2 regions of the Streptomyces sp. NPDC048566 genome follow, and region 2 is predicted to be linked to the other one. Evidence: riboswitches for the same ligand, from Rfam matches in the RefSeq annotation. Region 2 holds a riboswitch; the other holds the start of a gene.
What was found. A riboswitch is a leader RNA that binds a small molecule or an ion and turns the genes downstream of it on or off. The one in region 2 is predicted to bind S-adenosylmethionine.
Positions count from the first base shown of each region.

Region 1: it holds a riboswitch for S-adenosylmethionine, as region 2 does, so the genes downstream of both, thrC (threonine synthase) here and ACGFS9_RS12955 (aminotransferase class V-fold PLP-dependent enzyme) in region 2, are expected to answer to the same signal.

Region 1 is NZ_JBICWL010000001.1:496,066-503,185, forward strand. Features, by position in the region: gene ACGFS9_RS02170 (trehalose-6-phosphate synthase) at 1-488, opposite strand, end outside; gene ACGFS9_RS02175 (glucosyl-3-phosphoglycerate synthase) at 565-1,509, opposite strand; SAM riboswitch class I at 1,715-1,872, shown strand; gene thrC (threonine synthase) at 1,890-3,188, shown strand; gene ACGFS9_RS02185 (MoaD/ThiS family protein) at 3,185-3,460, shown strand; gene ACGFS9_RS02190 (cold-shock protein) at 3,904-4,107, shown strand; gene groL (chaperonin GroEL) at 4,557-6,182, shown strand; gene ACGFS9_RS02200 (NADH:flavin oxidoreductase) at 6,488-7,120, shown strand, end outside.
Region 2 is NZ_JBICWL010000006.1:107,972-115,091, reverse strand. Features, by position in the region: gene ACGFS9_RS12965 (cytochrome bc complex cytochrome b subunit) at 1-1,061, shown strand, start outside; gene trpD (anthranilate phosphoribosyltransferase) at 1,211-2,275, shown strand; SAM riboswitch class IV at 2,360-2,476, shown strand; gene ACGFS9_RS12955 (aminotransferase class V-fold PLP-dependent enzyme) at 2,663-4,054, shown strand; gene ACGFS9_RS12950 (Lrp/AsnC family transcriptional regulator) at 4,137-4,418, opposite strand; gene ACGFS9_RS12945 (rhomboid family intramembrane serine protease) at 4,462-5,220, opposite strand; gene ACGFS9_RS12940 (hypothetical protein) at 5,373-5,612, shown strand; gene ACGFS9_RS12935 (NYN domain-containing protein) at 5,647-6,993, shown strand.

The sequences.
Region 1 (7,120 bases), on a different contig from region 2:
CGGAGGACCCGGAGCATCCCCGGCACCAGGCACAGGTGGTAGTCCTGGACCAGCACCGAGGCGCCCTCGGCGGCCTCCTCGGCCAGCGCCTCGGCGAAGGCGCCGTTGTAGGCGCGGTACGCCTCCCACCGGCGGCGGAACTCCGCGTCGAAGACCGGCTCCAGCGGGGTCTGGTAGAGCATGTGGTGCACGAACCACAGCACGGAGTTGGCGATGCCGTTGTACGCCTCGGCGTGCACCTCGGCGTCGATGTCCAGCATCCGCACGCCGTCCTCGCCGACCCCGCGCCGGACCGCCTCGCGGTCGCCGTCGCCGAGGGCCGCGCACACCCACAGCGCGTCCGCGTCCGGCCCGATCGCCGAGAGCCCGGAGACGAGCCCGCCGCCGCCGCGCCGGGCCGTCAGCGAGCCGTCGTCCTGGGTCTGATAGCTGATCGGGCCGCGGTTGGACGCGACCAGGATGCCGTGGGCACCGTGCGTGGAAGCCATGCCTCGAAACCTAGCCCCGTCTCGAAACGCTCAAACGTTCCCGTCGGCCAACCGCCGTGGCCGGCCGACGGGCCCCTCAGGCCGCCGTGCGCTGCCGGTACTCGGCGATCTCGCTCATCGGCGGCCGTTCCTCCGTGTCCACCGAGTGCGTACGCGGCCGGAAACCGTCCCGGGTGCGTTCGAACTGGGTGAGGGAAGGCCGGATGAGATGGCCGCGGGCCAGCCGCAGCTGGGCGGTGCGGTAGATCGCGGCGGCCATCCGGCCCAGGGCCTGGCCGTCCTGGTGGCGGTGCCTGCGCACCCCGACGTCGACCTGGGCGAGGGCGTCCAGGCCCACCAGGTGCAGCGCGTCGACGAGCATGCCGAGTTCGACGCCGTACCCGACGGGGAACGGGAGCCGCTCCAGCAGGGAGCGGCGGGCCGCGTACTCCCCGCCGAGGGGCTGCACGAAGCCCGCGAGCTGCGGCCAGTGCATGTTGAGCAGGGGGCGGGCCATCAGCTCGGTGACCCGGCCGCCCTGCCCGGCGGCCCCGCCCAGCGGGCGGTCGTACATGGCCTTGACCAGGTCGACGTCCCCGTCGGTGAGCAGCGGGCCCACGATGCCGAGGACGAAGTCCGAGGAGAACTCTTTCAGGTCCGCGTCGACGAAGCAGACGATGTCCCCGCTCGTCACGAGCAGCGACCTCCACAGCACCTCGCCCTTGCCGGGGACGGCCGGCATCCGGGGCAGGATGTCGTCGCGGTGCACCACCCGCGCGCCCGCCGCGGCGGCGACCGCGGAGGTCCGGTCGGTGGAGCCGGAGTCGACGACGACGATCTCGTCGACGAGGGGCACCTGCCGCATCAGGTCGTGGCGGATGACCGAGACGATCTCGCCGACCGTCTCCTCCTCGTTGAGCGCCGGCAGCACGACGCTGACCGTCGAGCCGGAGACGCGTTTGGCGGCCATGACCTGGTGGAGCGGGCGGTCGGTCAGGGACCAGGAGCGGGTGCTCAGCCAGCGGTCGACTTCATTCAGCACGGTCTGCGGCTCCTCACTGTCTGATCACACGCTCTCATCAGCGTGCCCGCTGCGGCCAGCGGCTGATCGTCTGCCGTCGTCTCGCGGTTCGGACGACTGCTTCAACTGTCCTGGCCTTCGGTTACAGTCTTGAACAACGCGGATGACCATTGCATGTCCCGGATCATCGGCACGTTATATGTTCAACAGTTCAACAACCACATACCGCTCATCCAGAGGGGCAGAGGGATACGGCCCGATGAAGCCCCGGCAACCCTCCAGCCGGTCTCGTACCGATCGCCAGACGATCGCATCGCGAGGCTCCCGGCTAGGGAAGGTGCCAAATCCGTCTCACGGCGAAGTGCGTCGTGAGGAAGATGAGGAGAAAGGGCCTCGCCTCCATGGCTGCGCAGTCAGTTGCAAGCACCACGAACTCCGCCGAAGCGGTCGATCTCGGCCCGGCCGCGGCGCTCTCCTGCCGCGAGTGCGGACACCGCGTCCCGCTCGGCCCGGTCTTCGCCTGCGAGGAGTGTTTCGGCCCGCTGGAGATCGCCTACGACTTCTCGGGCCACGAAACCGAGGAACTCCGCAAGCTGATCGAAGCGGGACCCGCGAACATCTGGCGCTACGCGCCGCTGCTGCCCGTCCCCGCGGACGTGGCGGACCGGCCGAACATCAACCCGGGCTGGACCAAGCTCGTGCAGGCCGACAACCTCGCCCGCGAACTCGGTGTCGAGCCCGGCCGGCTCTTCGTCAAGGACGACTCCGGCAACCCGACGCACTCCTTCAAGGACCGCGTCGTCGCCCAGGCCATCGAGGCGGCCCGCGTCTTCGGCTTCACCACCCTCTCCTGCTCCTCCACCGGCAACCTGGCCGGCGCGGTGGGCGCCGCCGCGGCCCGCGCCGGATTCCGCTCGTGCGTGTTCATCCCGCACGACCTGGAGCAGGGCAAGGTCGTCATGGCCGCGGTCTACGGCGGCGAGCTGGTCGGCATCCAGGGCAACTACGACGACGTGAACCGCTTCTGCTCCGAGCTGATCGGCGACCCGGCCGGCGAGGGCTGGGGCTTCGTCAACGTCAACCTCCGCCCGTACTACGCCGAGGGCTCCAAGACGCTCGCGTACGAGATCTGCGAGCAGCTCGGCTGGCGGCTGCCGGACCAGCTCGTCGTGCCGATCGCCTCCGGCTCCCAGCTCACGAAGATCGACAAGGGTCTCCGGGAGCTGATCGAGCTCGGACTCGTCGAGGACAGGCCGTACAAGATCTTCGGCGCCCAGGCCGAGGGCTGCTCCCCGGTCTCCGTCGCCTACAAGGCCGGCCACGACGTCGTCCGGCCGCAGAAGCCCGACACCATCGCCAAGTCGCTGGCCATCGGCAACCCCGCCGACGGCCCCTACGTGCTCGACATCGCCCGGCGTACCGGCGGTGCCGTGGAGGACGTGGACGACGCGCAGATCGTCGACGCGATCAAGCTGCTCGCGCGCACCGAGGGCATCTTCGCCGAGACCGCGGGCGGGGTGACCGTGGGCGTCACCCGCAAGCTGATCGAGAACGGCCTGCTCGACCCGTCGCTGACCACCGTCGTCCTCAACACCGGCGACGGCCTGAAGACCCTGGACGCGGTGGCCTCGGACACCGGGCTGACCGCGACCATCCGCCCGAACCTCGACTCCTTCCGAGAGGCTGGCCTCGCATCATGAGCGTCAACGTCCGCATCCCCACGATCCTGCGCACCTACACCGGGGGCGCCGCCGAGGTGACGGCCGAGGGCGCGACCCTCGCCGCGGTCCTGGCGGACCTGGAGAAGAACCACGCGGGCATCGGCGCACGCGTCCTGGACGACGAGGGCAAGCTGCGCCGCTTCGTCAACGTGTACGTCAACGACGACGACGTGCGCTTCGAGCAGGGCCTGGAGACGGCCACCCCGGACGGCGCGGGAGTCTCGATCATTCCGGCCGTCGCCGGCGGCTGATCATTACCCTCGGTAATTCCGGATACGCAGAGTTCGCCTGTTCGCCCCCTCCGTGAGAGAAGCGGAGGGGGCAATTCAGCAGGGTTGAACGGGGTAGGGTTGGGGAACCCGCGCCTCTCCGGATGCCGGTCCCATGCCGGGCGCATATGAGTTCTCCAGCGGCGCCCGACAAGAAACAGCCAATGTGCCCGGCCTTTTTGAGCCGTTTATGGCATTTGCGGGGCCCGACTTGCCCTGAATCCTCGCGCATTCTCCCTGTACCGGCGATCGCCCATGCCCAGAATTCTCGTCCGATTGACCTGTTGCAGACGGCAGTTGGACAGATACATTCAGCCGCGGTCGACGCGTTCCGGCGCACCCCCCCAACCCGTTGGGGGGTGGAGGTCTGACCCGGATCCGCGAAGTGCGGGTCTGTGCAAGGGCCAGTAATAGGGGAGTTAGGCATGGCTCAGGGCACCGTCAAGTGGTTCAACGCGGAGAAGGGGTACGGCTTCATCGCGGTCGACGGTGGTGCGGACGTCTTCGTGCACTACAGCGCGATTCAGATGGACGGCTACCGCACCCTTGAAGAGGGTCAGCGAGTGGAGTTCGAGATCTCGCAGGGCCAGAAGGGTCCGCAGGCGGACATGGTCAAACTCGCCGTCTGATCGGGCGCGAACGGCCACCGACGCACTCACGCACGAGGGGCTCGCATCCCACCGGGATGCGGGCCCCTCGCGCGTGCCGGGCGCGGGGCGCGGGGCGCGCGCCGTGGTGCGGACGCCCGCGGGGCGCGCCTCCCGGGCCCGCGCCCGCCGCCCTCCGGCACCCGCCGCGCGCCGCTCTCCCGGGGCCCGTTTCCCGAGAGGCGCCCGCGCCCGCCCGTCGCCCGGCCGGCACCCCCCGACGGGTTCGCTTCGCGAGCGCACCTTGCACTCGGCGGGGTCGAGTGCTAATCATTGGCGTTAGCACTCTCCGAGTGAGAGTGACAGAACTTGGATCGGGCCGGCGAGGTCCGCAGGCCGGTGGGGCAAGGAACCACAGGGCATGCAGGCCGTCCGTCGCGGGCGCGGGCGCGATCCGGAGCAATCCACCCCGTCCGGGAGGACCACTTCACATGGCCAAGATCATCGCGTTCGACGAGGAGGCACGGCGCGGTCTCGAGCGCGGGATGAACCAGCTCGCCGACGCCGTCAAGGTCACCCTTGGCCCCAAGGGCCGCAACGTCGTCCTCGAGAAGAAGTGGGGCGCGCCCACGATCACCAACGATGGTGTGTCCATCGCCAAGGAGATCGAGCTCGAGGACCCGTACGAGAAGATCGGCGCCGAGCTGGTCAAGGAAGTCGCCAAGAAGACGGACGACGTCGCCGGTGACGGTACGACCACCGCGACCGTCCTCGCCCAGGCGCTCGTCCGCGAGGGCCTGCGCAACGTCGCCGCCGGCGCCAACCCGATGGCCCTCAAGCGCGGTATCGAGAAGGCCGTCGAGGCCGTCTCCGGTGCCCTGCTGGAGCAGGCCAAGGACGTCGAGACCAAGGAGCAGATCGCTTCCACGGCCTCCATCTCCGCCGCCGACACCCAGATCGGCGAGCTCATCGCCGAGGCGATGGACAAGGTCGGCAAGGAAGGCGTCATCACCGTCGAGGAGTCCCAGACCTTCGGTCTGGAGCTGGAGCTCACCGAGGGTATGCGCTTCGACAAGGGCTACATCTCGGCGTACTTCGCCACCGACATGGAGCGTATGGAGGCCGTCCTCGACGACCCGTACATCCTGATCGCGAACTCCAAGATCGCGAACGTCAAGGACCTGCTCCCGCTCCTGGAGAAGGTCATGCAGGGCGGCAAGCCGCTGCTGATCATCGCCGAGGACGTCGAGGGCGAGGCCCTGTCGACCCTGGTCGTCAACAAGATCCGCGGCACCTTCAAGTCCGTCGCCGTCAAGGCCCCGGGCTTCGGCGACCGCCGCAAGGCCATGCTCGGCGACATCGCCATCCTCACGGGCGGCGAGGTCATCTCCGAGGAGGTCGGCCTCAAGCTGGAGAACGCGGGCCTGGACCTGCTCGGCCGCGCCCGCAAGGTCGTCATCACCAAGGACGAGACCACGATCGTCGACGGCGCCGGCTCGGCCGACCAGGTCGCCGGCCGGGTCAACCAGATCCGCGCCGAGATCGAGAACTCCGACTCGGACTACGACCGCGAGAAGCTCCAGGAGCGTCTGGCGAAGCTGGCCGGCGGCGTGGCCGTCATCAAGGCCGGTGCCGCCACCGAGGTCGAGCTCAAGGAGCGCAAGCACCGCATCGAGGACGCCGTGCGCAACGCGAAGGCGGCCGTCGAGGAGGGCATCGTCGCCGGTGGTGGCGTGGCCCTGCTCCAGGCCTCCTCGGTCTTCGAGAAGCTGGAGCTCTCGGGTGACGAGGCGACCGGCGCCAACGCCGTGAAGCTCGCCCTGGAGGCCCCGCTCAAGCAGATCGCCGTCAACGGTGGTCTCGAGGGCGGCGTCATCGTCGAGAAGGTGCGCAACCTTCCGGTCGGCCACGGCCTGAACGCCGCGTCCGGCGAGTACGTCGACATGATCGCCGAAGGCATCATCGACCCGGCGAAGGTCACGCGTTCCGCTCTGCAGAACGCCGCCTCCATCGCCGCGCTGTTCCTCACCACCGAGGCCGTCATCGCCGACAAGCCGGAGAAGGCGGGCGCCGCCCCGGCCGGCGGCGGCATGCCGGGCGGTGACATGGACTTCTGATCGACCCCGGTCGATCACCGTCCTGACGTTCCGAGGGCGGCACCTTCCCGCGAGGGAGGGTGCCGCCCTCGGGCGTTTCCCGCCGGGGGCGTGCCGGGCGGCGTCCGCTCCGGCGGAGCCCCGGCCCTCCCGGCCGGTCCGGGGCGTGGCCTGGATCACAGCAGCCGGAGCGGATGCGGCGGAATGTGCCGCCGGGCGCGGTCGTTGACCGAGGCGGGCAGTCGATGCGCGCGCACATACCGTGCGGGATCTCCTGCCCCGCAGTCCGCCCGACGTCCCCGCCCACCTCTCCGAGGAGCCCCCACATGACCGCAGACGCCGCGTCCCGCGCAGCCGACGTCCTGTCCCGTCCCGTCTCCCTGAACGGCCTGACCGTCCCGAACCGGATCGCGATGGCCCCGATGACCCGGCAGTTCTCGCCGGGCGGGGTACCGGGCGAGGACGTCGTCGGCTACTACTCCCGGCGCGCCGCCGCGGGTGTCGGCCTCATCGTGACCGAGGGCACCTACGTCGGCCACGACTCGGCCGGACAGAGCGACCGCGTCCCGCGCTTCCACGGCGAGGAGCAGCTGGCCGGCTGGAAGAACGTGGCCGACGCCGTGCACGCGGCCGGCGGCACGATCGTCCCGCAGCTGTGGCACATCGGCATGGTGCGCAAGGCCGGTGAGCCGCCCTTCGCGGACGCCCCGGCGGTCGGCCCGTCCGGCATCGCCACCGAGGGCGCCGAGGTCACCGGCCGGGCCATGACCCGGCAGGACCTGGACGACGTCATCGAGGCGTTCGCCACGTCCGCCGCCGACGCCGAGCGCATCGGCTTCGACGGCGTCGAGCTGCACGGCGCCCACGGCTACCTGCTCGACCAGTTCTTCTGGTCCGGCACCAACCGCCGCACGGACGCCTACGGCGGCGACCCGGTCGCCCGCGCCGCGTTCTCCGCC
Region 2 (7,120 bases):
TCGGCACGTACCTGTCGTTCTTCCTCTTCGGCGGCGAGTTCCCCGGCGGCGACTTCGTGGCCCGGTTCTACTCGGTGCACGTGCTGCTGCTGCCGGGCATCATGCTCGGCCTGGTCGTCGGCCACCTGATCCTGGTCTTCTACCACAAGCACACCCAGTTCGCGGGTCCCGGCAAGACGAACAAGAACGTCGTCGGCATGCCGCTGCTGCCGGTCTACATGGCCAAGGCCGGAGGCTTCTTCTTCCTGGTCTTCGGCGTCATCGCAGCCATCGCGGCGATCGCCTCGATCAACCCGATCTGGTCGCTGGGCCCCTACCGTCCGGACCAGGTGTCCACGGGCGCCCAGCCCGACTGGTACATGGGCTTCTCCGAGGGCCTGATCCGTGTCATGCCGGGCTGGGAGATCAACCTCTGGGGTCACACGCTCGTCCTGGGCGTGTTCATCCCGCTGGTCATCTTCCCGCTCGTGCTGGTCGCGATCGCGGTCTACCCGTTCATCGAGTCCTGGGTCACCGGCGACAAGCGCGAGCACCACATCCTGGACCGCCCGCGCAACGTCCCGACCCGGACCGCGTTCGGCGCCGCCTGGATCAGCTGGTACTTCGTGCTCCTCGTCGGCGGCGGCAACGACATCTGGGCCACGCACTTCCACCTGTCGATCAACGCGATCACCTGGTTCGTGCGGATCTCCTTCTTCGTCGTGCCGGTGCTCACCTTCCTCGCGACCAAGCGGATCTGCCTCGGCCTCCAGCGCCGGGACCGGGACAAGGTGCTGCACGGCCGCGAGTCGGGCATCATCAAGCGGCTCCCGCACGGTGAGTTCATCGAGGTGCACGAGCCGCTCAGCCAGGACGCGCTGCACACGCTCACCGCGCACGAGCAGTACAAGCCGGCCGAGATCGGCCCGGCGGTCGACGAGAACGGTGTCGAGCGCAAGGTCAACAGCGCCCAGCGGCTGCGCGCCAAGATGAGCCGGGGCTACTACGGGGAGGACAACCAGATCCCCAAGCCCACCGTCGAGGAGTACAAGGAGATCACGAGCGGCCACGGCCACCACTGATCCCCGGTCCACCCCACGCCGGTAGTTCGCCACGGCAGGAGCCCCGTCCACGGACGGGGCTCCTTGCCGTCCGCGGGGCTGGATAGGGTGGACTCACCCGTACCGCGGGGCGATCGCCCCGCACCCGACCCGGACACCCAGGAGCGACCATGAGCGCTGTGAACCCCGCCGGAGGCGACACCGCGGCGGTCCGTTCCTGGCCCGAGGTGCTGAACGGCCTCCTCGAAGGCCGCGACCAGAGCGCCGACGACACCGCCTGGGCGATGGACCGCATCATGCGGGGCGAGGCGACCGACGCGCAGATCGCGGCCTTCGTGGTGGCCCTGCGGGCCAAGGGCGAGACCGTCCAGGAGATCTCCGGCCTGGTCCGGGCGATGTACGAGCACGCCAACGTGATCGAGGTGCCCGGGCGGACCGTCGACATCGTCGGCACGGGAGGCGACGGCGCCAAGACCGTCAACATCTCCACGATGTCCTCCATCGTGGTGGCCGGAACGGGCGCCAAGGTCGTCAAGCACGGCAACCGGGCCGCGTCCTCGGCGTCCGGTTCCTCGGACGTCCTGGAGAAGCTCGGCGTGAACCTCCAGCTGACCGTGAAGCGGGTCGCGGAGGTCGCCGAGGAGGCCGGGATCACCTTCTGCTTCGCGGTGAAGTTCCACCCGGCCCTGCGCCACGCCGCGGCGGCGCGCGGCCAGCTCGGCATCCGCACGACCTTCAACGTGCTGGGCCCGCTCACCAACCCGGCCCGGGTCAGGGCCCAGGCGGTCGGCGTGGCCGACCCCCGGATGGCGCCCATCGTGGCGGGTGTCTTCGCCGAGCGCGGCAACTCCTCGCTCGTCTTCCGCGGCGACGACGGTCTCGACGAGCTGACCACCACCGCCGGCTCCCGGGTCTGGGTGGTCCGCGACGGCAAGGTCGCCGAGGAGTACTTCCACCCCCGCGACGTCGGCCTCGACGTCGTCCCGGTGGAGGCACTGCGCGGCGCCGACGCGGCCCACAACGCGGACGTCGCCCGCCGGCTGCTCGACGGCGAGGCCGGGCCGGTGCGCGACGCGGTGCTGCTCAACTCGGCGGCGGCGCTGGTCGCCCTGTCCCCCGAGGACGCGCCGCTCGCCGACCAGCTCCGGGCCGGCATGGCGCGGGCGGCCGAGGCGATCGACTCCGGGGCCGCCCGCCGCACCCTGGACCGATGGGTGGCGGCCAGCAACGCCTGACCGCCGGTGGGGCGACGCGGGGCGCGGTCCGCCATCCGGACCGCGTCTTGCGCGCCGGGGATCTTCTGGCAAGATTTCGTATCAGGTCATGAGCGACAGCCATCAGGCCCCGGCCGGCTGTCCGGCAACCCTCCGTCCGTGGCGGGGTGCCCCGGGTGAGGACCAGGCCGCAGGCAGCGAGGTCTGCGGCAAGCGCGGACCCCTCGCACTCCTCGGAGTGGATGCACCAGGGGTCCTGGTCGTTCGAGGGAGCCTTCCGTGAGCAAGCGAATGCGCTAGGGCGTCGAGCCCCGCCTCCGCACACCTTCCCCCTCCCCGCGCCGAGCGCCGCCCTCCCCGGGCAGGCCGGCTCGCGCGGCGATCCCGCCTGCCTCACAGGAGCCCGCCATGTCCGCGACCACCACCGCCGTCGCCGCCACCACCGCCGTCGCCTCCTCCTCCTCCTCCTGCGTCCGCCCCCCGCTGCCCGTCCTCGGCCGGGACGTCACCGTGCCGCTCGTCACCGGCGGCGAGGTCGCCTACGCCGCTCTCGACTACGCCGCCAGCGCGCCCGCCCTCCAGCGGGTGTGGGACGACGTCGCCGCGTACGCCCCCTACTACGGCAGCGTCCACCGGGGTGCCGGGTACCTCTCCCAGCTGTCCACCGACCTCTTCGAGAACGCCCGCGCCACGGTCGCCGGATTCCTCGGCTGCCGGGCCGACGACCAGGTCGTCTTCACCCGCTCCACCACCGACTCGCTCAACCTGCTGGCCGCCGCCCTCCCGGCCGGCTGCCGGGTCTTCGTCTTCGAGACCGAGCACCACGCCGCCCTGCTGCCCTGGCGGGACGCCGACGTGACGTGCCTGGACGCCCCGCGCACCCCGGACGAGGCCGTCGCGACCCTGGAGCGCGCGCTGGCCGCCCGGGACCCCCACGGGCCGGCCCTGGTCTGCGTCACCGGCGCCTCGAACGTCACGGGGGAGCTGTGGCCGGTGCGCGAGCTCGCCGCCGCCGCGCACGCCCACGGTGCCCGGATCGTGCTCGACGCCGCCCAGCTCGCCCCGCACCACCCCGTCTCGGTCCGGGACCTCGACGTCGACTGGGTGGCGTTCTCCGGGCACAAGCTGTACGCGCCGTTCGGCTCCGGGGTCCTCGCCGGCCGCTGCGACTGGCTGCGCGCGGCGGAGCCCTACCTGGCGGGCGGCGGCGCCAGCCGCACGGTGCGCCGGAGCGCGGACGGAGGGCTGGACGTGACCTGGCACGAGGGCGCCGCCCGGCACGAGGCGGGCTCGCCGAACGTCATCGGCGCCCACGCCGTCGCCTCGGCCTGCAAGGCGCTCGCCGAGGAGGGCTTCGACAACCTGATCGCCCGTGAGCGGCACCTGATCCGCACCGTCCGCGCGGGTCTCGCCGATCTCCCCGAGGTCCGGTTCCTCTCCCTGTTCGGCGACGACGCCCCGCGGGTCGGCGTCCTCTCCTTCGTCGTGGAGGGCTGGAACAGCTCGCACTTCGCCGCCGCGCTGTCCGCCGAGTACGGCATCGGGGTCCGCGACGGCCTCTTCTGCGCCCACCCGCTGGTCCGCACGCTGCTCGGCGGCGAGCCGGGCGCCGGGGGCGAGTGCGGCGCGCCGGAGGCGGCGCCCGGCGGGCAGGCGCTGAACGCGATCCGGGTCAGCTTCGGCGCGGGCACGCCCGACGAGCACGTCGAGCGGTTCGTCCGCGCCGTGCGCGAGCTGGTCCGGGACGGTGCGCGGTGGCGGTACCGGACCCGGGACGGGCGCTGCGTGCCGGCGGTCTAGGGCCTTCGGCCCGGCCCGGCCGGCGCGGACCGCGGGGTCCGGGAGCCGGGGGCCGCCCGCCGCGGGGCGGTGTCCGCGCCGGTCAGGAGTCGAGACCGATCGCGAACGCCGCCTCCAGGTCGTGCTGGGAGTACGTGCGGAACGCCACGTGCGTGTCGGTCGCCTCGACGCCGGGGATCTTGCTGATGCTGCCGGGGATGACGTCCGCGAGGTCGTCGTGCGCCCGGACCCGGACCATGGCGATCAGGTCGTAGGTGCCGGTCACGGAGAAGACCTCGCTGACGCTCTCCAGCGCCGCGACCGACTCGGCGATCTCGGGGATGCGGTCCACGCTGGTCTTGATGAGGACGATCGCGGTGATCACGGCTGGTTCTCTCCCTCGGGGGCCGCGGCTGGGGGATCTCACCCTACTCGCGCCCCGCCCGGCCCCGTCCGCCCGGCGGGGCCGCCCCGGCCGGGCCGGTGAGCGCGGGCAGGGCGCCGCCGCGCCGCCCGAAGCGCGCCCACGCGTAGACGAAGCCCGCGCAGAAGCCCACCACGTGCGCCAGGTAGGCGACGCCGGGCCCCGAGGTGCTGCGGCCCGCCGCCAGCCACTGCAGGGCGAACCAGAACGGCAGCACCACCCAGGCCGGGAACCGCAGTGGCAGGAAGAACAGGAACGGCAGGAGACTGGTCACCCTGGCCTTGGGGAACAGGTAGAGGAACGCGCCGAGCACCGCGGAGATCGCCCCGGACGCCCCGACCAGGGACTGCTCCGACGACGCGTTGGCCGCCGCGTAGCCGAGCAGGGCCAGGTAGCCGCAGCCGAGGTAGAACAGGGCGAACTCGACGTGGCCCATGCGCTCCTCGGTCAGCGGTCCGAAGACGTAGAAGAAGAGCATGTTGCCCAGGAGGTGGAGCCAGCTGCCGTGGATGAACAGGGCCGTGACCGGGGTCAGCAGCTCGTGCGGGGGCCCGCCGAAGAGGTCGGCCGGCACCACGCCCCAGCGCCGGAAGTACGCCCGCTGGACGGCCGGCAGCCCGTCCCCGGTCCCGTACACCGGAAGGAGCCCCGAGGCCGGCCCGATCACGAAGACCAGACAGCACAGGACGATCAGCCCGTACGTCACCGGTGCCGACGGGGACCGGACCGCTCTGCCGATTGCCGTGTTCCACTTGCCGATCATGGTGCAGAGCATGACGTACCGGACGGACCGGTGCGGACCGCCTCGCCGCCGTGGACGCCCGAGCGTCGACTACCCGCCAGGCCGTAGGGTTACGAGCCACACGGGCCGGGCGACCGGTGCCGGACGGACACGAGAAGGAAAGCGACTGCCACATGACGGTTCCCCTGCCGGACGCCAAGACCCGCTGGCGCTGCTCGCTCTGCGGCAATCTCACGCGGTTCGACGTGACCCGCTCCTCCAAGGTCGTCGAGTACCTGCACCTCGACCTGGCCGGCGAGCCGACGGTCGAGGAACGCGAGGTGGTCAGTGAGACCATCGAGTCGGTGCGGTGCCGCTGGTGCAACGCGGTGGATCAGGTCGAACTCGTGGACAGGCCGGGCGCCGGCTCCTGAGGGAGCGGGGCCCGCACGGATATTGGGGTGACGGATGATGGAGACCGCGGGCGAGCCGGACGACGGCGCCGCCGAGCTGCTCGATCGTCCGCTGCCCGACGGTGTGCGCCGGCGCGTCGTGCAGATCGTCTCGGACGGCTTCGGCGGCCTGACGGTGGCCGAACTGCCCGCGCAGCTGCGGCAGTACGCCCGGTTCGCGCCGAACCGGCGCGCGAAGTTCGCCGGCAACGCGATGGCGGCGGCGCTGGAGAGCGATGCGCTGTTCCGGCAGCGCATCGCGGAGAAGCTGAGAGAGGCGCAGTCCGAACTCTGCGCCGCCCTCGACGCGGCCACGCCCCCGCCGGCCGCGGATCCGCTCGATGTGGCGGCCGCGGCCTACGTGCTGCGCCCCGCGGGCTGGGTGAAGCTCGTGACCGCCGCGGGCGAGGAGGCCGTGCGGGCGGACGCCGAGCGTGCCGACGACGAGAACCGGGCCGAGCTGGAGCGGCTGCGCGAGGAACTCGCCGCGGCGCGCGGCCAGGTGCGGTCCGAGACGGAGCGGCTGCGCACGGAGCTGGACGCGGCGCGCAGGGAAGCGGACGCGGTGCGCCGGAAGCTGCGCGGGGCGCTCAGCGACGTCAAGCGCGGCGAGGCGGCGGTGCGCAAGCTCCAGGGGGAGAGTGACGCGGCCCGGGCGGAGAGCCAGGCCCAGGTGTCGGCCGCGGAGAGCGAGAGCCGCCGGCTCAAGGCGCGGCTCGCCGAGGCGGAGGCGGCGCTGGAGGCCACCCGCAAGGCCGCGCGGGAGGGGCGCAGCGTCGAGGACATGCGGGTGCGGCTGCTGCTCGACACGGTGCTGGACGCCGCCCAGGGGCTGCGCCGCGAACTGGCGCTCCCTCCGGTCTCGGTGCGGCCCGCGGAGACGGTGGAGGCGGTCGAGCCCGGCCGGATGACGCCGAAGGACATCGCCGCCCGCGCCCTGTCGGAGAACGACCCCGCGATCCTGGACCAGTTGCTCGCGCTGCCCCAGGCGCACCTGGTGGTCGACGGCTACAACGTCACCAAGACGGGCTATCCGCAGATGCCGCTGGAGAAGCAGCGGCTCAGACTGCTCGGTCAGCTCTCCCAGCTGGCCGCGCAGACCGGCGCCGAGGTGACCTGCGTCTTCGACGGGGCCGAGCTGGCCGCCCCGGTGCTGCTGGCGCCCCCGCGCGGGGTGCGGGTGCTGTTCTCCAAGCCCGGGGTCACCGCGGACGAGCTGATCCGCCAGCTCGTGCGGGCCGAGCCGCCCGGCCGGCCCGTCATCGTCGTCTCGACCGACCGCGAGGTGGCCGACGGCGTCGCCCGGGCGGGCGCCCGCCCGGTGGCCTCCGCGGTCCTGCTGAAGCGCTTCACGCACGGCTGAGAGGTCTTCCCTCCGCGTCCCCGGGGCCGCCTGCGTCTCCGTGCGGACGGCCGCTGTGCGCGTCCGGCGATCTGGGCGCTACGCCGCATCGGCGTGCGTACGCGCCATGCGCGACCTCTGCGCCCGA